One region of the Alteromonas sp. RKMC-009 genome, then DNA from elsewhere that is predicted to be linked to it. Evidence: predicted binding sites of a transcription regulator. Region 1 holds the regulator's gene; each other region holds the start of a gene.

Evidence for each region. The regulator sigma-54, encoded in region 1, starts transcription at its own class of promoters, with help from an activator protein. The targets are predictions, from matches to a motif close to GTTGGCACGNNNNTNGNNT.
Region 2: a site for sigma-54 is predicted at 1,671-1,689, ahead of DS731_RS11490 (kinase). Genes of this name have one in related genera too.
Region 3: a site for sigma-54 is predicted at 5,205-5,223, ahead of DS731_RS14485 (PEP-CTERM sorting domain-containing protein). Genes of this name have one in related genera too.
Region 4: a site for sigma-54 is predicted at 2,907-2,925, ahead of hmpA (NO-inducible flavohemoprotein). Genes of this name have one in related genera too.

What each region holds. Positions count from the first base shown of each region.
Region 1 is NZ_CP031010.1:1,001,790-1,009,838, reverse strand. It holds gene DS731_RS04430 (ATP-binding cassette domain-containing protein) at 1-517, opposite strand, end outside; gene DS731_RS22010 (hypothetical protein) at 489-836, shown strand; gene DS731_RS04425 (calcium/sodium antiporter) at 1,028-1,984, shown strand; gene DS731_RS04420 (KpsF/GutQ family sugar-phosphate isomerase) at 1,985-2,956, shown strand; gene kdsC (3-deoxy-manno-octulosonate-8-phosphatase KdsC) at 2,956-3,510, shown strand; gene lptC (LPS export ABC transporter periplasmic protein LptC) at 3,507-4,070, shown strand; gene lptA (lipopolysaccharide transport periplasmic protein LptA) at 4,039-4,608, shown strand; gene lptB (LPS export ABC transporter ATP-binding protein) at 4,614-5,339, shown strand; gene DS731_RS04395 (RNA polymerase factor sigma-54) at 5,435-6,919, shown strand; gene hpf (ribosome hibernation promoting factor) at 6,952-7,239, shown strand; gene ptsN (PTS IIA-like nitrogen regulatory protein PtsN) at 7,248-7,691, shown strand; gene rapZ (RNase adapter RapZ) at 7,738-8,049, shown strand, end outside.
Region 2 is NZ_CP031010.1:2,592,927-2,600,975, forward strand. It holds gene cmoA (carboxy-S-adenosyl-L-methionine synthase CmoA) at 1-618, shown strand, start outside; gene cmoB (tRNA 5-methoxyuridine(34)/uridine 5-oxyacetic acid(34) synthase CmoB) at 627-1,601, shown strand; gene DS731_RS11490 (kinase) at 1,739-2,608, shown strand; gene DS731_RS11495 (HAD-IIB family hydrolase) at 2,611-3,426, shown strand; gene DS731_RS11500 (glycosyl transferase) at 3,444-4,667, shown strand; gene DS731_RS11505 (sugar phosphorylase) at 4,671-6,431, shown strand; gene moeA (molybdopterin molybdotransferase MoeA) at 6,529-7,776, shown strand; gene DS731_RS11515 (MATE family efflux transporter) at 7,784-8,049, shown strand, end outside.
Region 3 is NZ_CP031010.1:3,246,124-3,254,172, forward strand. It holds gene DS731_RS14470 (zinc-binding alcohol dehydrogenase family protein) at 1-608, opposite strand, end outside; gene katG (catalase/peroxidase HPI) at 873-3,113, shown strand; gene DS731_RS14480 (NAD(P)-dependent alcohol dehydrogenase) at 3,343-4,389, shown strand; gene DS731_RS14485 (PEP-CTERM sorting domain-containing protein) at 4,441-5,166, opposite strand; gene guaA (glutamine-hydrolyzing GMP synthase) at 5,409-6,986, opposite strand; gene guaB (IMP dehydrogenase) at 7,059-8,049, opposite strand, start outside.
Region 4 is NZ_CP031010.1:1,115,677-1,123,725, reverse strand. It holds gene DS731_RS04945 (HPP family protein) at 218-1,123, opposite strand; gene norR (nitric oxide reductase transcriptional regulator NorR) at 1,191-2,771, opposite strand; gene hmpA (NO-inducible flavohemoprotein) at 2,969-4,159, shown strand; gene DS731_RS04930 (GreA/GreB family elongation factor) at 4,564-4,965, shown strand; gene gdhA (NADP-specific glutamate dehydrogenase) at 4,991-6,343, shown strand; gene DS731_RS04920 (cytochrome d ubiquinol oxidase subunit II) at 6,547-6,762, opposite strand; gene DS731_RS04915 (HPP family protein) at 7,116-7,646, opposite strand; gene DS731_RS04910 (MFS transporter) at 7,873-8,049, opposite strand, start outside.

The DNA.
Region 1 (8,049 bases):
GGTCCTGGCCAGCGAAAGGCTCGTCATACATGATGAGATCCGGATCCAGAGAAATAGAACGGGCCAGTGCAGCACGTCTGGCCATACCACCGGACAGTTCACTGGGCATCATATCTGCCGCACCACGTAACCCTACAGCCTGTAGCTTAAGTGCGACAATGGTGTTGATAATATCATCGCTTAGCTTTGTATGTTCTTTGAGCGGAAACGCTACGTTGTCGCGTACCGTCATGTCAGTAAAAAGCGCTCCGCTCTGAAACAACATGCTCATGCGACGACGGGTTTTGTATAACTCGCTGCGACTCATAGAAACAATACTGTCGCCATCGAAGCGGATATCGCCTTCATCCGGCGGGAGCTGCCCGCCAATCAATTTCAGCAAAGTCGTTTTGCCGATTCCGCTCGGGCCCATTACCGCTGTAATCTTGCCTTTGGGAACAACAATCGACACTCCGTCATAGATAACGCGGGATCCGCGCCGGAATGTCATGTTATCTATTTCCACTAAATTTCCCATATTCTTGAAGACGCGCCTTCCCTTTATGTTCTTTGCCGGCGGTAGCAGAAAATGCTACTACCCGATTTTACATACACCATTGTATCTTCATTTGAGGACAGCCGCCAAAACGAAAAAGTTACAAGGTGTGTTCGCATTTTTCGAAAACTTTACGCTTGCTTTTATTGCCACTGTCTGCGCAAATTTCTCCGGTTCCGGCAAGCTTGCCAGCGAGAATCATGCCATCAGAGCCAGCCTCAAGACTGACCACTCTCTTTTGTACGTAAAAAAAACCGTCACAGCGCGATTACACTTTTGTCATCATGCTGACAGTTTTTGACAATCCGGATGATTTATCACATTGATGTTGTTGATACAGAGCAGAAATATGCTTGCAGATAGCGGAAAAGCAACAGCAACTGTTGCACTTATAACCAGTTGCAACCGTATTAGCAGGTATTCTATCTAAACCGTATGCAAATGCTGTACTTTTTGCGACAATCCGAAAAAACAAAGGACGAATGGTAACTTGTGATACTTTCTATCTGTATTTTCCTGCTGGGTCTTGCTGTACTTAGCTGGAGTGCCGACCGCTTCGTTTATGGCGCTTCCGCACTGGCGAAAAATATCGGAATCTCCCCCATGATGATTGGTTTAACCATTGTCGCTATGGGGTCATCAGCACCGGAAATTGTTGTATCAGCTATCGCCTCTTCAAATGGCAATATGAACACAGCGGTAGGTAATGCGCTGGGCTCGAATATTACCAATGTTGCCCTTGTGCTGGGTATCACGGCCCTGGTCAAACCGCTCGTCGTCTCTTCCTCTACTTTAAAACGTGAATTCCCGGTTCTGCTTGGTGTAACCGTGCTTGCCATGTTCTTTCTTAATAACGGCAAACTGGCTCACCTGGAAGGCATGATTCTCCTCGGCCTGTTTGTATTTGTACTCGCAGGTATGGCTTGGATTTCATTACAGGTAGATAAAGAAGATCCGTTGGTGAAAGAAACTGACGGAGAAATTCCCGATGGTGTAAATACCGGTTCTGCGGTGTTGTGGGTTGGCGTGGGTATTGTGTTACTGCCACTCAGCGCCCATTTTATGGTGAATGCAGCAGTAGATATCGCCCATTTCTTCGGAGTGTCCGACCTGGTAATCGGTCTGACAATCATAGCGCTGGGCACCAGCTTACCGGAACTGGCCGCCAGTGTGGCCGGTGTACTGAAAGGTGAAAGCGATCTGGCACTGGGAAATGTTATCGGCTCGAATATCTTTAATCTGCTGGCAGTATTAGGTATGCCGGGACTCATTGCTCCCGGGCTACTGGACGAGAATGTGTATAACAGAGACATGTGGGTGATGTTTGGTCTCACAGTGTTATTATTTTTCCTGAGCTTTAATTTTATCGGCAAACGCCAGTTAGGCCGCCTGGAAGGTGGCATCTTTGTACTATGCTTTGTGGCGTATCAATTCTGGTTATTTGGTTAAATGAGTAATTCACCGTATATCGCGTCAGCCAGACGGGTCATAGAAATTGAAACCAGCGCAGTAAGTGCGCTGGCATCCCGGCTGGACAATAAATTTGAGCAAGCCTGCACCTTGTTGTCCGAATGCAAAGGCAAAGTCGTCGTGTGCGGCATGGGGAAATCCGGCCACATCGGACGCAAAATTGCTGCGACTCTTGCCAGTACAGGCACACCGGCCTTTTTCATGCACCCGGGCGAAGCCAATCATGGCGATCTCGGCATGCTCAGTCAGACAGACATATTGCTGGCTATTTCAAATTCCGGAGAAACCGGCGAACTGGTGAACCTGCTTCCCGTGGTCAAGCGGTTGTCTGTGCCTGTCATCGCGATGACGAACAGCGAATCAAGCACCCTCGGCCAGCATGCCAATGTGGTACTCAATATCAGTGTGGAAAAAGAAGCCTGTTCGCTGGGGCTTGCACCGACCTCAAGTACTACAGCAACGCTGGTAATGGGTGACGCGCTGGCCATTGCACTACTGGATGCTAAAGGATTCACATCAGATGATTTCGCCCTCTCTCATCCGGGCGGCAGTCTGGGCCGGAAACTGTTACTCAAAGTGGGCGATATCATGCTGACCGGCGACGCTCTTCCTCTTGTATCGTCTGCCGCGACCATTTCACAGGCTCTGCTGGAAATATCTTCTAAAGGTCTGGGAATGACAGGTATTACAGATGACAGCGGCAAACTCAGCGGTATTTTTACCGACGGCGATCTGAGACGAATCCTGGACGCCAGAACCGACATTCATACTACTCCGGTAGCCAATGTTATGACCCGCGGCGGGAAAACTACCCGCTCCGGTACACTGGCAGTGGAAGCGTTAAATTTAATGGAAAAACACAAGATCAGTGCGCTGATGGTGGTGGATGAAAATCATTACCCAGTGGGCGCATTCAACATGCATATGTTGCTTAAAGCAGGAGTTCTCTGATGGGACATGAAGTCACTTTTTACGGTGTGATCAGTGAAGAGCGGTTTGAAAAACTCAAAGGGCTAAAACTGCTCGTTTGTGATATCGACGGCGTATTTTCTGACGGCAGAATTTACCTTGGCAACAATGGTGAAGAGTTAAAAGCCTTTCACACCCGCGATGGCTATGGCGTTAAAGCATTAATAAACAGTGGTGTGGACGTTGCTGTCATAACCGGCCGCGACTCGGCCATTGTAAAGAATCGCATGACCGCCCTGAATGTGAAGCACATTATTCAGGGTCAGGAAGATAAAGCCACGGCTATGGCTCAGTTGTGCGAAATGTTGAATCTGGCGCCATCAGAGGTCGCAGCTATCGGTGATGATATGCCGGATCTTGGCATGTACCGGTTTGCCGAAACAAAAATTGCGGTGAAAGATGCCCATCCGGCCGTTACCCGCGAAGCGAACTGGATCACCACAAAAAATGGTGGATTCGGGGCAGTACGGGAAGTCTGTGATGTAATTTTACAAGCGCTCGGTACGCTGGACACCATACACGGGGCCAGTGTATGAACCGTTTAGGGATCAGTATTTCTGCGCTGTTTGTTATGGCGCTGCTGATGTACCTTCCTGTATGGATGGCAGAAGAGCAGGCACCGGCGAAAAAAGCCGGTGCAGACGCCTTACGCCCTGCCTATAAAGCAAAGAATTTGACAACCACGCTGTACAACGAAGAAGGCAAACTCAACCACGAAGTCTTTGCCGCCTCTATGGAGCATTACGACCAACTAGGCTTTGTGTTATTCGACCAACCCAAATACACTGTCTATGTGAATGATGACGAGGCCCCATGGCAAGTTACCGCTGATGAAGGCACACTCTACAACGATGACCTGATCCAGCTGGAAGACAATGTGCTGATAAAAAGCCTGAACCCTGAAGAGTTTATCCAGACCATCACAACCAATTTTATTAAGGTGAATCTGGATGACAAAACCATGACTTCAGACCAGCCGGTAGATATACGCGGCGTACAGACCATCATTAAAAGTAACGGTTTCAATGCGAACCTGCGTACCCAACAATATGAGTTAATTGATCATGTGCAGACAATTTATTCCCCGGGCAGTTAGCCTTTTTGCAGTAATAACGCTGCTTGCTGTTGCCGGTGAGGCAATGGCCGGCTCCGGTGATTTTGAAAAGCCGATTACCGTGGATGCCAAGTCACAGTTTATCGACGGTAAGAAGAAAAAATCGGTTTTTAAAGACGATGTGAAAATCACCCAGGGTTCACTCATTATTGCCGCAGATGAAGTGGAAGCCATCGCCAGTGAAGGCGAAGGAAAAGAAATTTTTATCGCCCGCGGAAAACCAGCCAGTTATTCTCAAACCCTGGATGACGGTGCAAAGGTAAAAGCCAGCGCAAATGAAATTCGCTACGAAGTCGCCAAACAACTTATTTCCTTGCAAGGTGATGCGAAAATCCAGCAAGATACCAGCATGGTCCAGGGAGATAGCATCACCTATGACATGTCAAAAGAGCAACTTCTGGCAACCGGCGGTGAAAGTAACAGCAACGGCCGGGTAACCACGGTTTTCCGTCCTGACACAGTTAAAGAGTTGAAGGAAGAGAACAAGACTTCAGACAGCAACGAAAACGAGGGTAACTGAGTTACATGGCAACCCTGAGTGCGACTCATCTGGCAAAGTCGTATAAATCACGCCAGGTCGTCCGTGACGTTAGTTTATCGGTTTCTACCGGACAGATAGTAGGTCTGCTGGGTCCTAACGGTGCAGGTAAAACCACAACGTTTTACATGATTGTCGGTCTTGTGCCGCTGGATAAAGGCAAAATCCTCATAGATGAGCAGGAGCTGACTCACCAGCCAATGCACGAACGTGCCCGCCGGGGAATTGGTTATTTGCCCCAGGAGGCATCCATTTTCCGCAAGCTGACCGTACATGAAAACATCATGGCGATATTGCAGACGCGTAAAGACTTAAAAAGTCATCAACGTGAGCAGGAAGCGGATGCACTACTTGATGAATTTAATATTAACCATATACGTAATAGCACAGGTATGAGTTTGTCGGGTGGCGAACGCCGCCGGGTTGAAATTGCCCGCGCACTGGCAGCCAATCCGCAATTTATTTTGCTCGATGAACCCTTCGCCGGAGTTGACCCGATTTCGGTTAATGATATAAAGAAGATCATTCAGCACTTACGGGACAGAGGTATCGGTATCCTCATCACCGACCACAATGTCAGGGAAACCCTTGATGTGTGTGAAGAGGCCTATATCGTCAGTCATGGAGAACTGATTGCTCAGGGCACCGCAGAACAGGTATTAAGTAATCAAAAAGTTCGTGATGTATACCTTGGTGAGCAATTCAGGCTATAGTTAAGATATCGGGATGAGCATTTAGCGGAGATTTCGCCACCGGCACTCACACCGCTACAACCGGATGTCCTTTTTAGAGTTTATATAAGACGTAGATGAAACCATCTTTACAGTTAAAATTTAGCCAACAACTGACAATGACGCCTCAGCTTCAGCAGGCGATCAAGCTATTGCAGTTGTCTACGCTGGACTTACAACAAGAAATTCAGGAAGCCCTCGACTCTAATCCTTTGCTGGAAGTCGACGACAGCTCCGACAACGATGTAATTGAGAAAAATAACATCGATAATGATGACAGCATGCAAGAGTCTGCATCAGCCTCATCTTCTGACAGCATGGATACCGGGGAAGCACTGGAAAAGAATGATTTACCGGACGAGCTGCCCATCGACAGTACCTGGGATGAGTACATTTCTGCGTCTTCTGCACCCGCGCCCGGCCCTTCCGGTGGCGACGATGAACAAATCTTTCAGGGTGAAACCACCGAAAATATTCAGGACCATCTGCTGTGGCAAATGCGTCTGACACCTTTTTCTGATACAGACCGCGCCATTGCACTGGCGATCATCGATTCTATTGATGAGTCCGGCTATCTCACGGTTACCGTTGACGACATTCTGCAAAGCGTTAACAGTGAAGATATGGAAGAGCCCGTTGAAGAAGATGAGGTTGAGTGTGTACTTAAACGTATTCAGCTTTTTGATCCTCTCGGTTCCGGGTCCCGCACACCGCAGGAGTGCTTGTTAGTTCAGCTGGCACAATTTGCACCGGAAACACCGTGGCTGGAAGAAGCTAAACTGCTGCTCAGAGAGCATTCCGATCTGTTGGGCAGTAAAGACTACCGTACGTTAATGCGTAAAACCCGCCTGAAAGAAGATCAGTTGCGGGAAGCGATGCGTTTGCTGCAAACGCTTAATCCCCGTCCGGGCAGTGCATTAATTACGAAAGAACCCGAATATGTCATTCCGGATGTATCGGTTGCGAAGAAAAATGGCCGTTGGGTTGTAGAATTAAACCCCGACAGCCTGCCTAAGCTCAGTGTTAATCAGCAGTACGCTGCAATGAGCCGTAAAGCAAGAAACAGCAGCGATTCACAATTTATCCGCTCTCACATGCAAGAAGCTAAATGGTTCATTAAGAGCCTTGAGAGCCGGAACGATACGCTGCTGAAAGTAGCAAATTGTATTGTTCAGCAACAGATGGGCTTTTTTGAGCATGGCCCTGAAATGATGAAACCAATGGTGCTGAATGATGTCGCAGAAATGGTAGATATGCACGAATCTACTATTTCCAGGGTAACAACGCAGAAGTACATGCACACGCCCCGTGGTATTTTCGAGTTGAAGTATTTCTTCTCCAGCCACGTTGCCACTGAATCAGGTGGAGAGTGTTCATCGACAGCGATTCGCGCCCTGATTAAGAAGCTGGTTGCCGCTGAAAATCCAGGCAAGCCACTGAGTGACAGCAAGATTGCTTCGTTGTTGGCCGATCAAGGCATTATGGTTGCCCGGCGAACAATAGCAAAGTACCGGGAATCCTTGTCGATCCCGCCGTCTAACCAACGCAAAAGCCTTATCTAACTTAAGGCTGCTCAAAATAAGGAAGACGAAATATGCAAATCAACCTTTCTGGTCATCACATTGAGATCACTGATTCTTTGCGTAATTATGTCGATACTAAGTTCAGCAAACTGGAACGTCATTTTGACCACATATCAAATGTGCACGTTATTTTAAATGTTGAAAAGCTTAGCCAAAAAGCAGAAGCAACGGTTCATCTTAGCGGCGCGGAAGTCTTCGCCTCTTCCGAAAATCAGGACATGTATGCTGCCATTGACAGCATGGTCGATAAACTCGACAGGCAGGTCCTGAAACACAAGGAAAAGCTTAAAAAGCACTAATTGAATTCATGGATATACAAGCCATAGTCAGCCTGGACCGCACCGAGTGTGCGGTCCAGTGCAATAGCAAAAAACGCATTCTCGAAATCATCAGCGGGATTGCAGCTAAAAATAACCCCGATGTAGACGAAGCCACCGTGTTAAGTAGCCTGCTGGCCCGTGAGCGAATGGGCAGCACAGGTATAGGTAACGGCATTGCCCTCCCCCATGGTCGTCTGGCCGGACTGGAAAAAGTCATCGCCATTGTGGTTACCAGCACGCCCGCCATCGATTTTGATGCAATCGACAATAAACCTGTGGATATTTTCTTTACTCTGCTTGTCCCTCAGGAACAAACCGAAGGACATTTACAAACTCTGGCCATGGTTGCCGGGAAACTCAGCGATAAAGAAACCATAAAAACTATCCGCAAAGCTCAGACAAGTGATGATATTATTCGCGCATTACAGTAACTTAGTGTAATACGCACCGACAACACGTGACTTCAGGAGAAACGGCGTGAAGTTAATTATCATCAGCGGACGTTCAGGTTCAGGAAAATCAGTAGCACTTCGTGCCCTTGAGGATCTGGGGTATTACTGCGTCGATAATATTCCGGTTAATCTGCTACCAGCCCTGACACACACTGTCGCCGATGAATACGAGCAGGTAGCTGTGAGTATTGATGTCAGGAACTTGCCTAAAGAGCCTTCTGAGCTGGTTGAAATTCTCGACTACCTGCCTCAGTCATGGACTGTCACCATCGTATATATTGACGCAAGTGACGATATGCTGGTGCGCCGGTTCAGCGAAACCCGCCGGTTACACCCG
Region 2 (8,049 bases), 1.6 Mb from region 1:
CATACCATCGGAGAACTGGCCAGGGCCAGAGTCACTGAAGGCAGCAATGTGTATGATCTCGGCTGTTCTCTGGGTGCTGCCAGTCTTTCTGTTGCACGCAACACAGATCATTTATCCTGTAAGATCACCGGTATTGATAATTCCCCGGCAATGATTGAGCGCTGTGAACGGGTAATTTCCAGTTTTCATTTACCCAACCCTGTCACACTCCATTGTGAATCTGCTCTGGACACCAAAATAGAAAATGCATCCATGGTGATCATGAACTTCACCTTGCAGTTTATTCCCCCGGAGCAAAGAGAAACGCTGCTGAGCAAAATTTTCAACGGTCTGAATCCGGGTGGGATCCTTGTTTTATCAGAGAAAATTCAGCATCCCAGTGAACAGGGAAATCATCTTCTTATCGACCTGCATCATCAGTTTAAGCGCAATAATGGTTACAGTGAGCTGGAAGTCAGCCAGAAACGGGCAGCGCTTGAAAATGTGATGCTCACCGACACCTATCAGACTCATGAAAGCCGCTTGAAAAAGGTAGGGTTTGAAGATGTGGTGATGTGGTTCAAATGCTATAACTTTACCTCAATGGTGGCCATTAAGGCTGGTGGAGACAATGCCTGATGCGACGTATTTCTGACCCCTGGTTCACTGAATGTTACCGTCAGTTGCTGGACACGCCTCTGGCACACTGGCTTGAAACGCTGCCGGCACAAATCAGCGAATGGCAACGGGAACACCTTCACGGTGAATTCAGTAAATGGTGTAAATTGCTGGAAAAACTTCCTGAGACCACTGTCAGTTCAAAAGAACTGAAACACAGTGTTACTGCGGGTAGCGCCGCTGACATCAGCGAATATCAGCAGAAACAGATAGAAGGTCTGCTGAAACAGTTTATGCCCTGGCGAAAAGGCCCCTATCACATTCACGGCATTCATATTGATACAGAATGGCGGTCAGACTGGAAATGGGATCGGGTACTGCCTCATATCAGCCCGCTTGCAAACCGTCATGTTCTGGATGTGGGTTGTGGCAGTGGCTATCACATGTGGCGTATGCTGGGAGAAGATGCTGCCGGCGTCTATGGCATCGATCCAACTCAGCTGTTTTTAATTCAGTTTCAGGCTATCAGGCATTTTATTCCTGCCGCTAATATCCATTTCTTACCGCTGGGCATTGAGCAGATGCCGGCATTAAAAGCATTTGATACCGTGTTCTCAATGGGTGTGCTATACCATAGAAAAGATCCGGTACAGTTTCTCACCCAACTGAAAGATCAGTTACGTAAAGGTGGTGAGCTGGTGCTTGAAACACTGGTAGTGGAAGGCGATGAGCAAACCGTACTGATGGCAGGCGAACGTTATGCACAGATGCGTAACGTCTGGTTTCTGCCAAGTGTAAAGGCACTCACTGTATGGCTGAGCAGGCTGGGTTTTGAAAATATTAAGGTTGCTGATATCAACACCACGTCTCTGGATGAGCAGCGCACCACAGAATGGATGACGTCTCAGTCTTTGAAGGATTTTCTTGATCCTGATGACATCAGCAAAACCATTGAAGGTTATCCTGCACCACAACGTGCAGTACTGATAGCCACGAAAAAGTAACTTTATGTCCAGTTCGTTTGCAGACTGTTGCCGGATCTGAGCACCGGTCTGCGAGCATTCCTGACCCGGATTGGCATAATTGTTGTAGTTACTACTTTATAAACTGTGCTGAAACAGCACGTCACACAGGTAGTAACATGGATATTACGGGCTTTCTGAACGAGCACCAGTTACCGGACACTTACCAGGCCGTTGCACAAGAATGGTTCATACCGTTAGCAGAAGAAATCCTCTCGCACAAAAATAGTGCAGAAGGGCCATTTTTCGTCGGTGTTAATGGCTGCCAGGGATCTGGGAAATCCACACTATGCGATTTTCTTATCCACTACTTCACCCACCAGCACGGGCTGTCTGCCGTCACTATCTCCCTTGACGATTTCTATCTCTCCCGTGCGAGACGACAAGAACTTGCTGCCAACGTACATCCTCTGCTTTGCACCAGAGGTGTACCCGGTACGCACAATACGGTTCTGGCTGATAACACTTTCACGGCGTTAAAATCGGCAGGCAGCGTTGCTCTGCCCCGCTTTAATAAAGCCACCGATGATCCTTTTGAACAATCTGCATGGCCGGTAATCACCTCTCCACCTGATATTGTATTAATTGAAGGCTGGTGTTGGGGCGTGTCAGCGCAATCTGAAGACGCACTTGAAGAGCCGGTTAATGATTTAGAGCGCAGCGAAGACCCGGATGGCACATGGCGGCGGTATGTGAATGATAAAATTGCTGCAGAATATGAATCTTTATACGACGAAATGCAGTATTGGGTAATGTTAAAAGGTCCGTCTTTTGAGCATGTTTACAAATGGCGGTGTGAACAGGAACACAAACTGGCCGCAAAAACCGGAAAAACCGGAAGCGGTATAATGAGCGATGAACAAATCCTTCGTTTCATACAACATTATCAGAGACTCACAGAACATGCGTTTAATTCCCTGCCTGCAAAGTGTAATCAGGTATTTGAGTTAGATGAAAACAGAGTCATTAAAAACGTCATCAGGAAGTAGTCATGGACACAGCGAATACACTCATTTTCACTGACATGGACGGTACGTTGCTTGACCACCATACATACAGTTTTGAAGCAGCAAAGCCTACGCTAACCTCACTGGCAGAGCGAAATATTCCCGTCATTCCTACCACCAGCAAAACCTTTGTTGAATTGCTTGAATTGCGGGAAACCATTGGCCTGACCGGCCCGTTTATCGTAGAAAACGGCGCTGCAGCATACATTCCTCATGGTTTTTTCGCGAAAAAGCCAGCCGGTACCGTGTGGCAGGATGGTTTCTGGTGTAAATCTTTCACCTCATCGAAAATGTACTGGCTGAAATTACTCGAAAAGGTCAAACCGGATTTTGCCGGTGAATTCACCCATTTCAGCGAGATGTCCAATGAGGACATCTGTGAAGCCACCGGGTTATCACCCGCAGAAGCTGCACTGGCTTCACAACGACAATTCGGTGAGCCGGTCTTGTGGCAAGGCACTGAGGAGAGAAAAGAGGCGTTTATCCGGTCTGTGACAGACAGAGGCGCCTACCCCCTGGAAGGCGGCCGTTTTATTCATATCTCCGGCGACTGTAATAAGGGCGCAGCCCTCCAATGGTTTGTCGAAGAATTTATCCGTCAACATGACGAACCGGTGACCAGTATTGCGCTGGGTGACGGTAAAAACGATATTGCAATGCTTGAGGCGGCGGATATTGCCGTTCGGATCGCCTCCCCGAGCCATCAACCCCCTACACTAAAAAAAGAAGAAAATGTATACACCAGTACCCTGCACGGCCCGCAAGGCTGGACTGAAGTACTGACCCGATTACTTTTTTAACAGGACATGGAGAACACATGGCTGATTTTTATCAAAATGGCGTAGTGACAACGTTACACAACTTATCAAGACGCCCCACAGAAGAGCTTGAAGCTGAACTGTTACGATTTTCTCAGAAACGTCCGATGGCGCTGATCCTGCCGTCTTTGTATTCAGAACTGGAAGGCGAAGCCCTGCCGCACATCGTCGACGAACTCACCCACGTCCCCTATCTGTCTGAAATCGTCATTGGCCTTGACCGTGCAGATAAAGAGCAATACAAATCTGCATTAAAATTTTTCGAAAAGCTGCCGCAACACCATCGCGTTTTGTGGAACGACGGCCCCCGTCTTAAAGCCATTGACGAAGAACTATCGGCTCTGAATCTCGCGCCTAAGGAACTGGGTAAGGGCCGCAACGTCTGGTACTGCATGGGGTATATTCTGGCATCAAACCGTGCCGAGTCCGTTGCCCTCCACGATTGCGATATCGTTACCTACAACCGCGACCTGCTGGCCCGCCTAATCTATCCGGTCGCGAATCCTCAGTTCAACTACGAATTCTGTAAAGGTTATTACGCCCGTGTAGCCAACGGAAAAATCAATGGCCGGGTTTCCCGTTTGCTGGTTACCCCGTTGCTGCGCGCATTGAAACGCACGCTGGGTGATAACGAATATCTGGAATTCATGGATAGCTTCCGTTATCCGCTGGCCGGCGAATTCTCTTTCCGTCGTGATGTGCTGAACGATATCCGTATCCCCAGTGACTGGGGCCTTGAGGTGGGCGTGCTGTCTGAAATGCACCGCAACTACAATCACAACCGCCTGTGTCAGGCCGATATTGCAGATAATTACGATCATAAGCACCAGGACTTGTCGTTCAATAATGACCAGGGCGGTTTGTCGAAGATGTCTATCGACATTACCAAGGCTCTGTTCAGAAAGCTGGCGACTCAGGGATTTACTTTCAGCAACGAAATGTTCCGTTCCATTAAAGCAACCTATTACCGTATTGCGCTGGATTTTGTTGAAACCTATCACAACGATGCAGTGATGAATGGCCTGACATTAGACATTCACAATGAAGAAAAAGCCGTTGAACTGTTTGCCAGCAATATTATGAAAGCGGGTAACAGCTTCCTCGACAATCCGATGGAAACACCGTTTATTCCAAGCTGGAACAGGGTCACCAGTGCAGTACCGGACATTCTTGACCGCCTGCTGGAGGCCGTTGAAGCAGACACAGCAGAATTATTAGGGTAACGCATGACGAGTTGGGAACAATTACACGAAAAAGTCAGTCATCACTTGCAGTCGATTTATGCTGATGTGGTTCTGGATATCCCTGTGGGAGATCTTGCCACTCAGCTGATGCAGACGATGCGTCTTGAAGGAGATAAAGACGTTGTTCAACCAACGCCGCACTGCAATTACTGGGATGAAGAAGATATTATCATGATCACTTACGGCGACAGTGTGATCAGTGATGATGAGCAGCCATTGTTTACCCTTGACCGTTTTCTGCACACCTACTGTAAGAACACGATCAACAAAGTACACATGCTGCCCTTCTTTCCTTACAGCTCAGACGATGGCTTTTCCGTCATCGACTATTCCAGTGTGAATGAATCACTGGGAGACTGGCCTGATATTGAACGGCTGTCAAAGCACTACGGACTGATGTTTGATCTTGTTATCAACCATTGTTCTGCCCGTAGTGCGTGGTTTGACAATTTTCAGAAAGGCGAAGGCACTGGCAGTGATTTCTTTTTTACTGCCGATCCGTCCGATGATTTATCTATGGTCACCCGTCCGCGGGTGTCTCCCCTGCTGCGGGAAACTGAAACCGCCACCGGCACGAAACATGTCTGGTGTACGTTCAGTCACGACCAGGTGGATTTTGATTTCCGCAATCCGAAAGTACTGCTGGCTTTTGTGGAAATTATCCGCCTGTATCTGGACAAAGGTGCTAAGTTGTTCCGTCTGGATGCAGTGGCGTTTTTATGGAAAATCATCGGTACCAGTTGTATCAATCTGGCACAGACCCACGAAGTTATCCGTTTGCTCCGTACACTGATTGAACACACTGATCCTACTGTCATTATTATTACTGAAACCAACATCCCTAACCGGGAGAATCTGACGTATTTCGGTAATGCCAATGAAGCCCATGCTATCTATAACTTCTCACTCCCCCCATTGCTGGTAAATACCCTCGTTACCGGCAACTGTGGCTATCTGAAGAACTGGATGATGAGTATGCCGCCTGCCCAGAACGGCACGACATATTTTAACTTCATTGCATCCCATGACGGGATCGGTCTGCGCCCGGCTGAAGGCTTACTTGACGATGAAGAAATTTCTACACTGGTGCATACCATGCAGAATTTCGGCGGTAAGGTCTCCTGGCGGGCGTCTGATCACGGTCAGCAGAAGCCGTATGAAATCAACATTACTTTGTTTGACGCACTGCAGGGAACCACAGCGGGCCCGGATAAGTATCAGGTAGACCGCTTCATTTGTGCTCATGCCATTATGCTGGGTATGGAAGGTATCCCGGGTCTGTACATCCATAGCTTACTGGGTACCAGTAATGACTATGAAAAAGTGGCTAACACCGGTCAGAACCGCTCTATCAACCGGCACAGATGGAACTTTGAGGAACTGGCAGCCCTGCTGGACTCGCCGTTTTCACAACATCATAAAGTGCTAACCCGGTTGTCCCAGCTTATCCGTATCAGAAAAGCACAACCGGCTTTTCACCCCAATGCCACACAGTTTACCCTGCAACTGGGTGACACCTTGTTTGGCTACTGGCGGCAAAGTCTCGACAGACGCCAGAGCGTGTTCTGCGTCAGCAATGTCACGAATGAAGAACAGTCTATCCTGCTTTCCAGTATCAATCTGATTGGTACAGATAAATGGATGGACCTCATTACCCGTGATGAAATTGAAGACGTGGGCGGATTCATGCAGTTAAAGCCGTACCAGACTGTGTGGATCAGCAATATGGAGTTTGAAGACTGACACGCTTATCAACACCTGCGGAATTCTGGCCGCAGGTGTTGGTTTTCTTATACCAATCAGTAATAATTCCCTTCTTAATTCGCCTGCGCTAATAAATATGACCAATTCTGCTTCCACTCCCTCCGGCTGGCTTCAACTGGACGAGGCCCTGAGCCGTGCTCTTGCCGCTGTTACTCCTGTTACAGAAACTGAAAACGTTGCAGTATCTGATGCGCTGTACCGGATTACCGGCGAAGACATTGTTTCACAGACAGATGTACCACCGGCTGATAATTCTGCGATGGACGGTTACGCTCTTTATGCAGCCGATACCGCCGGCGAACCCGTCACGGTATCCGGTACGCAGTTTGCGGGCATGGCGTTGCCGGAAGAAAAAATGCAGCGGGGTACTGCTGTTCGGATCATGACCGGTGCGCTTATCCCTCCCGGTGCAGAATGCGTGGTTATGCAGGAAAATACACGCAGGGAAGATGACATTATCACAGTGACCAAACCCGCTATTGCCGGTGAAAATATTCGCCGCGCCGGCGGAGATATCGCTAAAGGCGCACAGGTCATTAAACGGGGCACCCGCCTGGAACCCGGTCATCTGGTACTGCTTGCCTCAATGGGGATCAGTTCAGTGAATGTTTTCCGCAAACTGAAAGTGGGGATCATGGCTACCGGCGATGAACTGGTAGAGGCGGGATTACCTTTACAGTCAGGTCAGATTTACGAATCAAACCGTACCGGCACACGGGCCTTACTCGCACATGAGCCGGTCACAATCACTGACTATGGCATTATTCCTGATGACAAAGCCGCTCTGGAAACGGTGTTTAAAGAGGCGTCTGTATCTCAGGATGTCATTATATCCAGCGGTGGTGTTTCCGTAGGTGATGCCGATTTTGTTAAAGAGCTGGTTGCCAGGCTTGGTGAAATTGCGTTCTGGAAAATTGCCATTAAACCAGGCAAACCCTTCGCATTCGGTTCTCTGGGAAATGCACTCTTCTGTGGTGTACCGGGCAATCCGGTGTCGGCCTGGGTCACCACACAGCAACTGGTGTTACCGATGCTCAAACGGTTGAGCGGTATTGAAACCGGCGGGACAGGCAAGCCTCTCACCATTAATGCCACACTGACCGCCGGTATAAAACGTAAAGCCGGCAGACAAGAATTTATGCGGGCGGTTATGGTTGTGCAGGAGGATGGCAGCTATAACGTCACTCCGTCAGGTAAACAAAGTTCCGGTGTGATGACCACCGTAACAGAGGCCAATTGTTACATTATCGTTCCGTCTGACTGTAAAATGCTCAGTGCCGGTGACACGGTAAAAGTGCAGCCATTTTCAGTTAACGGAGCATAATTTACCCATGGCGGCATTCATTTCTCCGCGCTTTGCCGTGGAAAGTAAACGTTTGATCACCCTTGCCTGGCCTCTGTTGATTGCCCAGATAACTCAGATGATGATGGGTGTTATTGATACCATTATGGCCGGTCATTACAGCGCTACGGATATGGCCGCTGTGGCACTGGGTTTCAGTATCATTGTACCGTTGCAGTGTTTTATTCAGGGCCTGGGCCTTGCTATGCCCCCTATCCTGTCGAGATTACACGGGAAGGGTAATACATCTGACGT
Region 3 (8,049 bases), 2.2 Mb from region 1:
GAATGGTCGAGTACATGATGTGCGCCCATTTTACTCACCCATTCCTTCGTTTCCGGTCTGGATGCCGTGGCAACAACAGTCAGACCGGTAAGTTTACGGGCAAGCTGAATTAGAATGGAACCCACACCGCCGGCAGCACCGGTGACAAGCAGCACTTTATCTTTACTTTCTTCACCCGGGGCAACTTCAAGACGATCGAACAACAGCTCCCACGCCGTCAGTGAAGTCAGTGGCATGGCCGCAGATTCAACATCAGATAGCCCTTCGGGTGCCAGCGCAACAATACGCTCATCTACCAGCTGATATTCCGCATTGGTACCGCTACGGGAAATATCACCGGCATAAAATACCTTATCGCCTTTTTTGAACAACGACGCATCGCTGCCTGTGGATTCAACGATACCCACCGCGTCCCATCCGAGGATTTTTACCTCATCAGCCGGAGGAGACACACTACGACGAATTTTGGTGTCTACCGGATTCACTGAAACGGCAAGCACTCTCACCAGCAGATCTCTTCCTGCCGGCACAGGAGTTGCCATATTGATTGCCTGAATTGCGTTTTCAGTCAGCGTTTCAGACGCCTGCTTATAACCATATGCGCGCATGTTTTATCCCTTTGTTCAGCAAACTGCTCTACATGAATGTGCCACACGATAACGCTTCCTGACACGCAGACGCCAGAGGAAAATCGTCGCAGTTGCTCAATAACGGGATAACATGACTCTTAATTAAAGTTAACAAATTGTTAATTCACAAATGATAAAAACAGATTGAAGTAATCGGTTTATCCAATTTTCTCTTATCACAAATCTGAATCATATTCTTATGGCCTGAAGTGTGACCAGAAACTATTCAATAAGGATAAACACATGAAAATGAAACTCTTACCCGCTGTCGCAGCTATCGCCATGGCATTATCGCCAAATGCGTACTCTGCCACTATGGATCAAAATGCGAAAGTAGTGGGCGAAGCCCCGAAGGGCAACAAATTCTGGTGGCCGGAACAACTGGACCTGTCCCAGTTACGTGCCCACGGTGTTGCATCAAACCCTTACGGCGAAAACTTTAATTACGCAAAAGCGTTTGAATCACTGGATTTAAATGCCGTTAAAGCTGATATCCGTGAAGTACTTACCTCTTCACAACCCTGGTGGCCTGCAGACTATGGTCATTACGGTCCGTTCTTTATCCGTATGGCATGGCACGCAGCCGGTACTTACCGGACTGTTGACGGACGCGGCGGTGCCGGTGGTGGTCAGCAACGTTTCGACCCGCTGAACAGCTGGCCGGATAACGCTAACCTGGATAAAGCACGTCGTTTACTTTGGCCAATCAAACAGAAATACGGCCGTAACATTTCCTGGGGTGATTTAATGGCCCTTACCGGTAACGTGGCACTGGAAGATATGGGCTTTAAAACCTATGGTTTCGCCGGCGGACGTGTGGACGACTGGGAACCGGATCATGTTTACTGGGGCCCGGAAGAAGAAATGCTTACCGATCAGCGCCGGGACGAGAAAGGTAACCTGAAAGGTCCTCTGGCTGCGGTAGAAATGGGTCTGATTTACGTCAATCCGGTTGGACCTCACGGCAAGCCTGATCCCATTGCTGCTGCCCATGACATCCGTATGTCTTTCGGCCGCATGGCTATGAATGATGAAGAAATCGTAGCGCTTATCGCGGGTGGTCACACTTTTGGTAAAGCTCACGGAGCCAAAAAAGCAGACTGTCTGGGTAAAGAACCTGCTGCCGGTGATCTGGAAGACCAGGGCTTTGGCTGGAAAAACAGCTGTGGCAAAGGTAATGCAGAAGACACGATGACCAGCGGACTGGAAGGTGCCTGGACGGTGACGCCGACGCAGTGGACAACAAATTATCTGGATAACCTGTTTGGTTTCGAATGGAAACAAACAAAGAGCCCTGCCGGCGCTATTCAGTGGATCCCTACTGCAGAATCCGCGGCGAACATGGTTCCTGACGCCCACGTTCAGGGTAAACGTCACGCTCCTATCATGTTTACCACTGACCTTGCGCTGAAAGAAGATCCTGAGTTCCGTAAGATTGCCAAACGCTTCCAGCAGAATCCGGAAGACTTTGAACTGGCCTTCGGTAAAGCCTGGTTCAAACTGAACCACCGTGATCTTGGACCGAAAGCCCGTTATCTGGGTGCTGAAATCCCGGCTGACGACCTTATCTGGCAGGATCCGATTCCTCAAGTTGATCATAAGCTGGTTTCAGACAAACAAGCTAAGCAACTGAAGAAGGACATTCTGAAGTCAGGTCTGTCTGTACAGGAATTAGTACGTGTCGCCTGGGCCGCTGCAGCCAGCTACCGTGATACGGACATGCGCGGTGGTGTAAACGGTGCCCGTATTGCTCTTGCTCCGCAAAAGGACTGGGCAATTAATAATCCGGCAGAAGTACAAAAAGTGCTGGGCAAGCTGAAAGACATTCAGACCGGTTTCAATAAGAAATCGAAGAAGGTCAAAATTTCTCTGGCCGACATGATTGTACTGGCAGGTGCTGCAGGTGTTGAACAGGCAGCGAAGGACGCCGGTGTTGACGTGACCGTTCCGTTCATTCCGGGTCGTATGGATGCCACACAGGAAATGACAGATGTTGAGTCGTTCGCGGTGTTGGAGCCGACTGCTGATGCTTTCCGTAACTACTGGGCTGAAAGTAACTACCGCTCACCGGCTGTGATGATGGTCGATAAGGCAGACATGCTGTCACTGAGTGTGCCTGAAATGACAGTTCTGCTGGGTGGAATGCGTGCCATGAACGCGAACGCTGACGATTCAGCCCATGGTGTACTGACAGGCAACCCCGGTCAGCTGACAAACGATTTCTTCGTTAATCTGCTGGATATGTCTACAGAGTGGAAAAAGTCAGAAGATGATGCAGCCATTTATGTAGGTACAGATCGTACTTCAGGCGAACAGAAATGGACTGCCACACCGGTTGACCTGATCTTCGGTTCTAACACTGAATTACGGGCCATTGCCGAAGTGTACGGCTCTGAAGATGCGAAAGAGAAGTTTGTTACCGACTTCGTAGATGCATGGGTAAAAGTAATGCGCAACGATCGCTTTGATCTGAAACGCAGCTAATTCCCGCCCTCTATATACCCCGTTAAACCATGCCCCCGCTTAAGGGGGCATTTTTATTTCCCCCGCTTATGAATGAACCTGTCAGCAGGTCTTTTCGTAAAACCTCCGGCAATCTGCACAATCAGGCAAGCATTAAAGAGCATCAGGCATGCACACCCCTGGTGTTTTTACTTAAAATTTCCGTTATCAGGATATGCCTGAGCATGTAACGACAAATGAGGCTATAGTTATGAAAACAATTGGATATGCGGCTCACTCGTCAGACGCCCACATGGTTCCTTATCATTTCGAAAGACGGAATCTGCGCGACAATGACGTAGCCATCGAAATTCTTTATAGCGGCGTTTGCCACTCTGATCTTCACACCGTAAACGGCGACTGGGGCGACCAGCCTTATCCGTTAGTACCGGGACACGAAATCGTCGGTAAAGTCATAGAAGTTGGCGCAGACGTTAAAAACTACAAAGTGGGCCAGCACGTAGCTGTAGGCTGTATGGTCGACAGCTGTCAGTCCTGCGACCAGTGTGACCACGGTGAAGAGCAATTTTGTCGCAATGGTATGACGCCCACTTACGGCGCACCGGACCGCATCAGCGGTGAAATTACTCAGGGCGGTTACTCAAAGCACATTGTTGTGCGCGAAGAATTCGTTCTGAATGTACCTGAATCATTAGATCTGGCCCGTACTGCACCTATTCTTTGTGCTGGTATCACCACTTTTTCTCCTCTGCGTACCTGGGGCGTTAAAGAAGGCAGCCGCGTAGGCGTAATTGGCCTGGGTGGTCTGGGTCATATGGCGGTTAAACTGGCAGTGGCCATGGGCGCAGAAGTAACCGTTCTCAGCCGTTCAAATTCTAAGGAAGAGCAGGCAAAAGCGCTGGGCGCGAGTGGAATTCTGGCTTCTACTGACGAGAGCGCAATGCAGGAAGCTGGTTCATCATTTGATTTAATCATCGACACGGTGCCGGTTAAGCATGATGTAGATGTTTACATGCCACTTCTCGACATTGACGGTACGCTGGCTATTGTTGGTCAGGTTGGCCCCATGGAAGATTTTATGACCATGCCGTTAGTAATGGGCCGCCGCCGCGTAGCAGGCTCTCTGATTGGCGGTATCAGGGAAACTCAGGAAGTACTGGATTTCTGTGCTGAGCACAACATTCACCCTGAATGTGTGATGATTAAAGCTGATGAAGTGAATGATGCATTCGCAAGCCTGGCAAAAGGTGACGTAGCCCACCGTTATGTGATTGATATGGCGAGTCTGGAAGTGTAAACCTTCGGACAGTCAAAAATAACAAAGCCCGCAAAATGCGGGCTTTTCTGTTTAGCTACGCTTTCTTCGGGTAAAGAAGCCAGCCATAGCCAGAGTAATCAATATCAGAGTGCCGGGTTCAGAAACACTTACCGGACCTGTCGCTCCATTTAACAAGTAGTTAATACTATTGGAGAGGAGAATATTACCATCAGATACATCATAGGTATCGAACAAGCCACTTAACAGTAATGAATTGCCACTATTTCCCTCGACAACTGCACAACCTGAACCCAACGTCCCCAGACATTGAGATGATGAGGATGCTATCCAGCTACTGGAAAAAATACCCCAGCCCGGGTTTGCCAGCATAAGCGGTGAAGACAGACCCGCAAAAATGGGGTGTGAGTCAATCGCAATATTTGTCCCGTTTGTACCTGAACGACCTGAAGCTCCCAATAATGCAGATAAACCTGAATTATCAAGCCAGGTTGTACCTAATATAGAGCCGCCGTTACCCAGATAAGTATCAAGACCTGAGATACTGCTGAAAATATCGTTATTCTGTTCGCCAAGGATTACCAGATCCCAGCTTTGTGAAGCAAGCTGAGTATTGAAGTCTGTCACCGACGTTACAGTTGTCGTTTGAACGTCCAAACCAGATAATGTTAGTGCGCCAGGTACAGACGATGTGGCAATAGTGTCATCTTCAAAATAAAGAACAGACGCAATTGATACTGATGTATGACCTAAAATCAAAGCAATTAATAATAGTGATTTTTGTATATTTAGTTTCATTTTCCACTTCCTGTATTTATCAAAACCTCACTTTTGCCTAACAAGATTTGAGCCAAAAAAATAACCCTTAAATTTCAGTCAGATAGACAATTGTTAATATTTAGTTGCAAAATAAACTGACAGTTAAAAATGCGATAATTGATAATTTAGAGACGAGAGCCCTAAACTTAAGAACAAAAAAGCCCTGCATTTGCAGGGCTATACAATTATTTGAACGCTGTCATTAAAACTAATGAGAGAACTTACTCCCACTCAATCGTAGCAGGCGGCTTACCGGAGATATCGTAAACCACGCGGGAAATACCGTCGATTTCGTTGATGATACGGTTAGACACCTTACCTAAGAAATCGTATGGCAGATGCGCCCAGTGTGCAGTCATGAAGTCGATGGTTTCAACCGCACGCAGAGATACAACCCAGTCGTATTTACGGGCATCACCCATTACGCCAACAGAACGAACCGGCAGGAATACGGTGAATGCCTGACTGACTTTGTGGTACAGATCTGCGTTATGCAGCTCTTCAATGAAGATGGCATCAGCACGACGCAGCAGGTCGCAGTATTCTTTCTTGATTTCGCCCAGTACACGTACGCCCAGACCAGGGCCAGGGAACGGATGACGGTACAACATGTCGTATGGCAGGCCGAGCTCAAGACCAATCTTGCGCACTTCGTCTTTGAACAGCTCGCGTAATGGCTCGACCAGACCCATCTTCATGTCTTCAGGCAGACCGCCTACGTTGTGGTGTGATTTGATAACGTGGGCTTTACCGGTAGCAGAACCGGCCGATTCAATAACGTCAGGGTAAATTGTGCCCTGTGCCAACCATTTCGCATTAGTCAGCTTGGATGCTTCCTCATCGAATACCGCAACGAACTCGTTACCGATAATCTTACGTTTTTTCTCTGGATCCGCTTCGCCTTCGAGACGGGCGAGGAAGCGGTCTTCCGCATCCACCTTAATGATGTTCAGACCAAAGTGATCGCCGAACATGTCCATTACCTGCTGGCCTTCGTTTAAACGCAGCAGACCGTTATCTACGAATACACAGGTCAGCTTGTCGCCGATAGCACGGTGAATAAGCATAGCAACCACAGATGAATCCACACCGCCTGACAGGCCGAGGATTACTTCGTCATCACCCACTTTTTCTTTAATACGGGCAATGGCGTCTTCGATGATGGCGCCGGGTGTCCACAGCTTCTCACAGCCACAGATGTCCATGACGAAGTGAGTCAGCAAACGCTGACCCTGACGGGTATGAGTCACTTCCGGGTGGAACTGCACGCCGTAGAATCGTTTTTCTTCGTTGTACATCGCCGCATGCGGACAAGATGGTGTCTGCGCGATGGTTTCGAAACCTTCCGGAATCGTCGCCACTTTATCGCCGTGACTCATCCATACGTCCAGCAGTGCGTTGCCGTTTTCGCCGATGTGGTCTTCAATCTGTGCCAGCAGATCGGTGGCTTTTAATACTTCAACCTGCGCATAACCGAACTCACGCTTGTTAGAGCCCTGTACGCTACCGCCAAGCTGTTCCGCCATGGTCTGCATGCCGTAACATACGCCAAGCACCGGTACACCGGCTTCAAATACGTACTCAGGGGCACGGGGCGAGTTTAGTTCAGTGACCGACTCCGGGCCGCCCGACAGAATGATACCGTCCGGGTTGAATCCGCGAATTTGCTCTTCGGTCACGTCCCAGGCCCACAGCTCACAGTAAACACCGATTTCACGTACGCGACGTGCAATCAGTTGCGTGTACTGGGAACCGAAGTCCAGAATAAGTATGCGCTGGCTATGAATATTGGTGGTCATGTTTTTACCCGTTAAATAAAACAGAAAGGCTGGTAGAGATACCAGCCTGACAAAATACTAGTTTAGCGGCGATTAGCCCAAACGGTAGTTTGGCGCTTCTTTGGTGATGCTCACATCGTGTACGTGAGACTCGCCCATGCCCGCTGACGTTACGCGCACAAACTGTGCTTTGGTGTTCAGCGTAGGAATATCTTCACAGCCAGTCAGACCCATGGCTGAGCGCAGGCCGCCCATTTGCTGATGGATGATGGTCGCAATTGGGCCTTTATATGCTACGCGGCCTTCGATACCTTCCGGTACCAGCTTCTCAGCATTATCTGATGCCTGGAAGTAACGGTCAGAAGAACCGTGACGCTGATTCATCGCACCCAGCGAGCCCATTCCACGGTAAGACTTGTAGTAACGGCCCTGATACAGTTCAACTTCGCCCGGCGCCTCTTCAGTACCGGCCAGCATACTACCCACCATTACGCAGCTTGCACCGGCTGCCAGTGCTTTAGCGATGTCACCGGAGAAACGGATACCGCCGTCAGCAATTACAGGAATACCTGTACCTTCAAGGGCATCAACCGCATCAGCGATGGCAGTGATTTGAGGTACACCACAACCGGTTACGATACGGGTAGTACAGATAGAACCCGGGCCAATACCCACTTTCACGCCATCAACACCGGCTTCTGCCAGTGCTTTCGCACCTGCCGCTGTTGCCACGTTACCGGCAATGATTTGCAAGTCAGGATACGCACCACGAATACGGGCAACCTGATCGATTACGCCCTGTGAGTGACCGTGTGAAGTATCGATAAGCAGTACGTCAACGCCTGCCTCAACCAGACCGGCAATACGCTCGTCAGTACCGGCACCTACGCCAACAGCCGCTCCAACGCGCAGACGACCCAGTGAGTCTTTACAGGCGTTTGGCTTGCTTTCCGCTTTCTGGAAATCTTTAACGGTAATAAGACCGGTCAGTTTGAAGGCATCGTCAACAACCAGAATTTTTTCGATACGGTTAGCATGCATCAGATCCAGTACTTCTTTAGAGTCTGCACCTTCTTTTACCGTT
Region 4 (8,049 bases), 110 kb from region 1:
CCCTGGATTCTGTTGCCTGTCACTATTTTGCACCTAATCACCTATATCGTTTTGCGATTGCAAATAGTAGTCCTACCTTATTGCATAGAAAGCCATGGGATATATCATTATGTAGGTACCAAGACTTCTTTTCGATCACTTACTGCCTCTGCGACAGACTTCAATCTTGAAGCGATACTATGTAAGCTAAGTATCAGTTTGACGATTAACCAGCATGCTAAACTTGCGATGGCGTCATTTTCATTTTTGCCCATTCGGCAAATTCTTGATAGGTACAGCAATCGGAGAATCCCTTCCCATCACCTTCAACCACCCTGTATATAAGCAAGTGCTTATGCTTACAATTATGTTTTCTTTCGTCTACAACCTGACGAACAGACCATAAACGCCCGGGTTGGTTATTTGTGTAGAATGCGCCCATTTCGAGCTCAAAACCGGCTATTAATTCTTCGTGTAAAATCGTATCAGCTAAGTCAATGATATGTTTAATTTGCTCGTCACTGGCATCAATAACCAATTCTGACCGGTTGATTGCCTCATGGATATGTCGCATTTTTATGCGTCTCGTGTCAGGGTTATAGCCTATCCCCTTATATCGCATAAGACTTTGCGGGTAACGCCTCCAGTGAAAAAGATTGTTGAACATTATCGCAACAGCAAACAGAATCATGCAGTTGATAATAGTTGGTGTGAGCACGTACCAATAACTTAAATCCGTTATCGCAGACCCACCAATTACAGCTGCCAAAGCGGTAGCACCACCTGGAGGATGTAATGAGCGGGATAGGTGCATAATAAATATCGAAAGCGACACTGCTACCGGAGCGGCAATAAAGAGATTTTCAATGTATTGTGCACTTGTAACGCCGACAATAGCAGAAAGAACATTGCCAGCGAAGAATGCCCATGGCGTCGATAGCTGGCCATGAGGAACAGCAAAAAGAAGGACCGTCGACGCTCCCATGGATGGTAAAATTGCCGCTGCTCCCTCCGTGCCTAGCAACCATGTTGTAAGAAAAAAGCATAAAAATATAGCTAGCATTCCACCGATAGTGGCAACGACTTTTTCTGATACAACTACGTTGTTTTGAAAACCCCAAAACCGTTTTAGCGTATTTAACATATATTCCTTTGTAAGGGCAGATATAGGAAACGTATAGCCAATATCTATAATTTCTGTGAACGAAAAGCTACGTTCTTATCTTTTTCACTAGGGTGATATTAAGGCGCTTCGCCAGTCTGACAAGATTTGCACGGTCCATTGACAGAGATCTGGCTGCCTTAGACCAGTTGTTTTCTGCGTGATGCAATGCCTTGATAATGAGTTGACGTTGAAATTTATCTGTTGCTTCCCGTAAGTCGGTGTGGCTATCGGTCTCGAAACATACGGTGGACGAATCTGTGTCTTTACTTGTTAAAGAGTCTGAAGACACGGTTAAACCGGTAATGTCAGATGGCTCAATTATTGTATTTCCGGTTGGATTCTTCTCTCGAGCATAAAGTGCTGCGCGTGATATTACGTGCTCTAACTCTCTTACATTTCCCGGCCAGTGATAAACTGTCAGTTTATAAATTGCTTCTTTAGCCAGTATCAACTTTTGCAGTCCCAGACTTCGCCGCATTTTCTCTGCAAAATAGCCAGCCAGAAGCGGAACATCGCTTTGTCTGTCTCTAAGAGGCGGGACATATATCGGAAACACTATGAGACGATGATAAAGATCGGCCCGGAAGCGTTTATTTTGAACTTCATGCCCTAACTCTCTATTCGTAGCAGCAATAATTCTAACGTCCACTTTTCGACTCTTATCCTGACCGACCACCTGGATTTCCTGATTCTGTATTACTCTCAACAATGTACCCTGAATTTCAAGCGGAAGCTCTCCAATTTCGTCCAGAAATAATGTTCCGCCATCAGCAAGTAAGAACTTACCATCGCGGTCGTTTGCGGCACTGGTAAACGCACCTTTCACGTGGCCGAAGAGTTCACTTTCTATCAGATGAACAGGAATAGCAGCGCAATTTACATATACGAGCGGTTTATTCCGCCGGTTTGATTGATAATGTAGCTCACGGGCAACAAGTTCTTTGCCCACACCAGTTTCACCTTGCACCAAAATTGTGAGGTCGGACGAAGCTGCCAGTCGAATGGTCTGCTTTAATTTTTTTGTCGTAACACTATTTCCTATTATTTCTTCACCCTGATGATGCTCAGAGCTATTCTCATTCATTGTCCGTAATACATGCTGAGTATAAGTCTTCTGTTCATTTAACTCTCTGATATATAACGCAGCATATAAAAGCCGGGCTGCCAGCCTGGACAGTGTGTCAACTGAAGCGGCATCAAGCCCATCATACTCATTAGGTTCCAGGCTATCGAGAGTAAGTACACCTAGCAACGTTTCATCTTTATATAAAGGAATTCCCATACAGGAATGTACGTTCATATTATGGTTATGACTTGCAATCATTCCATCATAGGGGTCTGGTAACGGCGAATCAGCTGAAAAGCGAGTGACCGCCCTCGTGCTACAGATTGCTTTTAAACGTGGATGTTGCTCTGGAATAAACCGTCGCCCCATGACGTCATCGGACAACCCTCTCTGCGCAACGGGAACAAGTGTCTCGTGTCGAAAAATCAATAGTGCTACAGCATCTGCTTTAATAGTTGCACAAACGGCAGAAATCAAACTTTCATAAAAACAATTCATCGAAACTGCGGCGGACAGATCAAGGGCAAAGTTAACCAAACTAAATTGAGATATTTTACTCATGAGACCATTTTGTATTAACACGAAGTACAGGTCATTATGACACAAACAATCCTAATTGACCTATTAAGCAATGAGTCATTTTGACACATTATTTAAAGAGTTATTCGTAACACATTGATACTAGGTGAAATAAAATTTGGCACACGAGTCGCATTACTCATAGCTACTAAATACTTAACGTCATTAAAGGTATGTTAATGCTTACTCAAACTCATATAGATAGTGTCAAAGCGACCATTCCACTACTTGCTTCGGGAGGAACCGCAATTACCGAACATTTTTACGCCCGAATGTTCTTACATAATCCTGAGCTTAAAAATATATTTAACATGACGCATCAAAAAACAGGTCGTCAGCCAGCGGCTCTATTTAATGCGATAGCTGCATACGCTGCCAACATAGATCAGTTAGAGCTACTGACAGATGCCGTTATGCGTATTGCACACAAGCATACCAGTTTTAATATCCAGCCTGAACAGTACGCAATAGTGGGACATCATCTGATTGAGACATTGAGAGAATTGGCTCCGGACGCGTTTACTCCTGATGTTGAAGAGGCATGGACAGCTGCATATGGTCAATTAGCAGACATTTTCATTAAAGTTGAAAGTGAATTGTATCAAAAAAGAGCTGCTGTAAAAGGAGGCTGGTCTGGCTTCAGAGCCTTTTCTGTCGTCTCAAAAGAGACCGAATCCGAACTCGTAACCAGTTTTACCTTAATGCCCGTCGATGGCGGTAGTGTTATCGATTATAAACCGGGCCAGTATTTAGGAATAAAGGTGCATCCTCATGGTAGTGAGCATGATGAAATAAGGCAGTATTCACTATCAACTGCCGCGAATGGAAAATCCTATCGCATTAGTGTTAAACGGGAAGGCCTGGGTGAAATGTGTGGTGTAATGTCTAATTATCTTCATTTAAAAATAAATGTTGGCGATGAAGTCCTGGTCATGCCCCCTGCCGGGGACTTTTATCTAAAACAACTTGATACTCCGGTTATATTGATTTCTGCAGGTGTGGGTCTGACGCCTATGCAAGCGATGTTAGATTCTTTAGTAAAAGAGAACTTCGCACATCCGGTGACCTATCTTCACGCATGTAAAAATCGAAATCAGCATTCTTTCAAAGGACATGTTGAGAGTCTTAAGAATACTCTGAACCTGCAGTCGCACACGTGGTATGAAAATGACGTTAGCAGTAGTCAAAATGAAACTACCGGAAGAATGAAAATAGAAGACGTTAAAGGCTCTTTACCGCTGAAAGAGGGCGAGTTTTATCTCTGTGGACCTTTGCAATTTATGCTTGCTATCAAGCATGAATTATTAGCCTTGGGCGTCAGTCAATCGCGAATAAATTATGAATTATTCGGACCGCATCAAGAAGTTTAATCAAGTTTCAACGATAATTGACGCCAATAAACTCTTTGATAAATCAGCAAAAAAAATACCTTAAAGAATAAAATATTGCTCATGGCGAAAAACTCAGAACTTTTCACTGCTTATTGCATAAATACGGAGCGATATAATCTGAAAAGTTCTTGTTATTTTTTTATTAAGTATTAATATCAGTGACAGCAATGAGGAAATCATGACTAAGCACTGTAATCTTAACAAGAGCATTTTACTCACCTTACCCAATTAAGCCGGATGCAGTTCTGCATTCGGCCGCCTCTTATTTATCTAAAACCAGAAATTCCGTACCGGAATAAATTAAAGCTATAGATTAAATTTCTATTTCCTCACAGGGAAGGCTCTCCTGCGGGTGATTTTTAATTCAAAGAGGAAGGATTATCATGTCAAGAAAACCTAACATCACAATTTCATATGAAGACTTGAATGATATTGAAGAACAGCTAAGAAAAATTAAATTACCGGCTGAAAGGTTTGACGAATTAGAAAAAGAATTAGTTCGCGCCAAAGTCGTTAACATTAAAGATCTTGCTCCAGACGTGGTGGCAATAGGTTCTCAGGTTACATTTAAAATAAGTAAGTTTGATAAATACTTGACTAAAACACTCTGCCTTCCATTGGATATGCATAAATACGAAGACGGCATTTCAATTTTCGCGCCAATTGGCTCGGCATTACTAGGTTTAAGAGCTGGTCAAAAAATTAGCTGGAATACTAAAAGTGGCGAACAGCAAATTGATATATTAGAAGTAAAAAGAAAAGTCCGTTATCTCGTCTGTGATTAGAAGGTAATCATTAACAGGTTGATTTATGAATTATTTAAGTACTACTATTTCTCAGCTAAAACAAAGCAGTCCGGCACAAACTGAATTTTATCAGGCTGTTGAAGAAGTCCTGCGAACTCTGGAACCTGTTCTGGAAAAAAATAACTATTATGCGAAGCATTCAATTATACAGCGATTAGTTGAACCCGAAAGACAAATTATGTTTCGGGTGCCCTGGCAAGATGACAGCGGAAAAATACAGATTAATAAGGGATACCGCATTGAATTTAATTCGGCACTTGGTCCGTACAAAGGAGGACTTCGTTTTCATCCTTCGGTCAATGCCAGTATTATAAAATTCTTAGGATTTGAACAAATATTTAAAAATGCGTTAACTGGCCTGCCAATTGGGGGGGGCAAAGGAGGCGCAAATTTCGATCCAAAAGGACGAAGCGATGCCGAAATAATGCGTTTTTGTCAGTCATTCATGAATGAACTCTATCGTCATATTGGACCCAATACTGATGTGCCTGCCGGTGATATTGGTGTAGGCGCCAGAGAAATAGGCTACATGTTCGGTCAATACAAAAGACTAACCGGGAAATATGAGGGCGTGCTTACCGGAAAAGGTTTGCTTTGGGGTGGTTCGTACGCGCGAAAGGAGGCAACAGGATATGGAACAGTATATTTCGCAGATCATATGCTTAATGCACGTGGTGAAAACTTACAAGGACAACGTTGCCTCGTGTCCGGTGCTGGAAATGTCGCTATTTATGCAATGGAGAAGCTTTATCAACTTGGTGCTACTCCTATTGCCTGTAGTGACTCAACCGGTACGCTATATCATGCACAAGGGCTGGATCTGTCTCTTATTAAGGAAATCAAAGAAAAAGAACGTACTTCGCTTTTACGTTACTTAAATTCTCACCCCAGGGCACAGTTCATTCCGATCAGTGAATATCCTTCAGGAGGACATACTATTTGGCGATACAAGGCAGACTTAGCGTTTCCATGTGCCACACAAAATGAGTTAACAACTCGTGATGCCGAAGCACTGGTTTCTAACGGATGCAAATTGGTTAGTGAAGGTGCAAATATGGCTTCTTCACAAGGTGCGGTAGAGTACTTTCTTAAAGCCGGTATTTCTTATGGTCCGGGTAAGGCCGCTAACGCCGGGGGAGTAGCGACAAGTCAGTTAGAAATGGCGCAAAACGCCAGTATGCAAAAATGGACTTTCGAACAAGTCGATTGTCAATTACTACAAATAACGAAGGATATTTATCTACGAGCCAGTGAGACTGCAAGAGAATTCGGTGCGCCCGGTAACCTTGTATTAGGAGCTAATATTGCTGCCTTTCGTCGGGTTGCAGACGCAATGATTGAGCAAGGTGTAGTTTAAAAAACGCATAAAGTGAATTCAGATCGCCTCGAAATTCATGTCAAATCTAGTCTGAATGCAAGAAACAAATAAATATCAGAATCTCATCATCATCTAGTCACGGTGACGGGACTGCAGCTGACTTTTATAAACATCACTTTAATTACTATTAAATACAGATGAGGCAAATCTACAGCCTGAGAATTTCAGGCTGTTTACTTTTCTTAATAATAAGAAAATTTTTCCGATTTACCGGCAAATATTCGGTATACCATGACAGTGTAAGCGAGAATACAAGGGACAACAATAACGGTACCTACCAACAAAAAGCGAAGAGAATTCGCGTCTGCCAGCGCATCCATGATGGTGAGCTGACCCGGTACAATGTAGGGATAGTAACTTATCCCAAACGCGGCAAAACATAGCAGTGTAGTGGCCAAAATGACTTGACCACTACACCGGAACCAGACACACCCGTAAATACCACCACTTCATTTCGAGGTATATATCAATATTGATGTTTTTTAAGTTGTGTACACGAGCGCCGCGTACCTGAATACATCCATCGTTTTCTTGCCCTAGATTCTGTTGCCTGTCACTATTTTGCACCTAATCACCTATATCGTTTTGCGATAGCAATTAGCAGTCATACCTTATTGCATAGAAAGCCATGGGATATATCATTATGTAGGTACCAGGACTTCTTTTCGATCACTTATTGCCTCTGCGATAGACTTCAATCTTGAAGCGATACTATGTAAGCTAAGTATCAGTTTGACTATTAACCAGCATGCTAAACTTGCGATGGCGTCATTCTCATTTTTGCCCATTCGGCAAATTCTTGATACGTACAGCAATCGGAGAATCCCTTCCCATCACCTTCAACCACCCTATATATAAGAAATTGATTATACTCACAATTATGTTTTCTTTCGTCTACAACCTGACGAACAGACCATAAACGCCCGGGTTGGTTATTTGTGTAGAATGCGCCCATTTCGAGCTCAAAACCGGCTATTAATTCTTCGTGTAAAATCGTATCAGCTAAGTCAATGATATGTTTAATTTGCTCGTCACTGGCATCAATAACCAATTCTGACCGGTTGATTGCCTCATGGATATGTCGCATTTTTATGCGTCTCGTGTCAGGGTTATAGCCTATCCCCTTATATCGCATAAGACTTTGCGGGTAACGCCTCCAGTGAAAAAGATTGTTGAACATTATCGCAACAGCAAACAGAATCATGCAGGTGATAAAAGTTGAAGTGAGCACGTACCAATAACTTAAATCCGTTATCGCAGATCCACCAATTACAACTGCCAAAGCGGTCATCGTTAGATCGGACAGGATGATTTGTAATGGTCAAGTAATTTTGCTTCGATACTCCAGGGTGTTTATGCCAGAGCGATTCAAGGTAACGCGAGTTCGGCTGATGCACTTGATGTAGGCTCGCGGGCGGCGCAATTAGCTGTAACCGCAAAGAACCTCCTTGATTAGGTAAACCATGGATGCGACCAGGCTTCTCCTGGTCGCTTGTATTTGCAAAGCATTATTTTGTTTCTTTCATTATTAAGAATGCTGCAAATGAAGATATTAGAATTGGTAAAGAAAATAGGCCAATGCTCGAAGATGCGCCCGTTCCGTTTGCCAGTAGCACACCAGCAACAGCAGGAGCAATAACAGCGCCTAATCTGCCAATGCCTATTGCCCAACCCACTCCGGTACT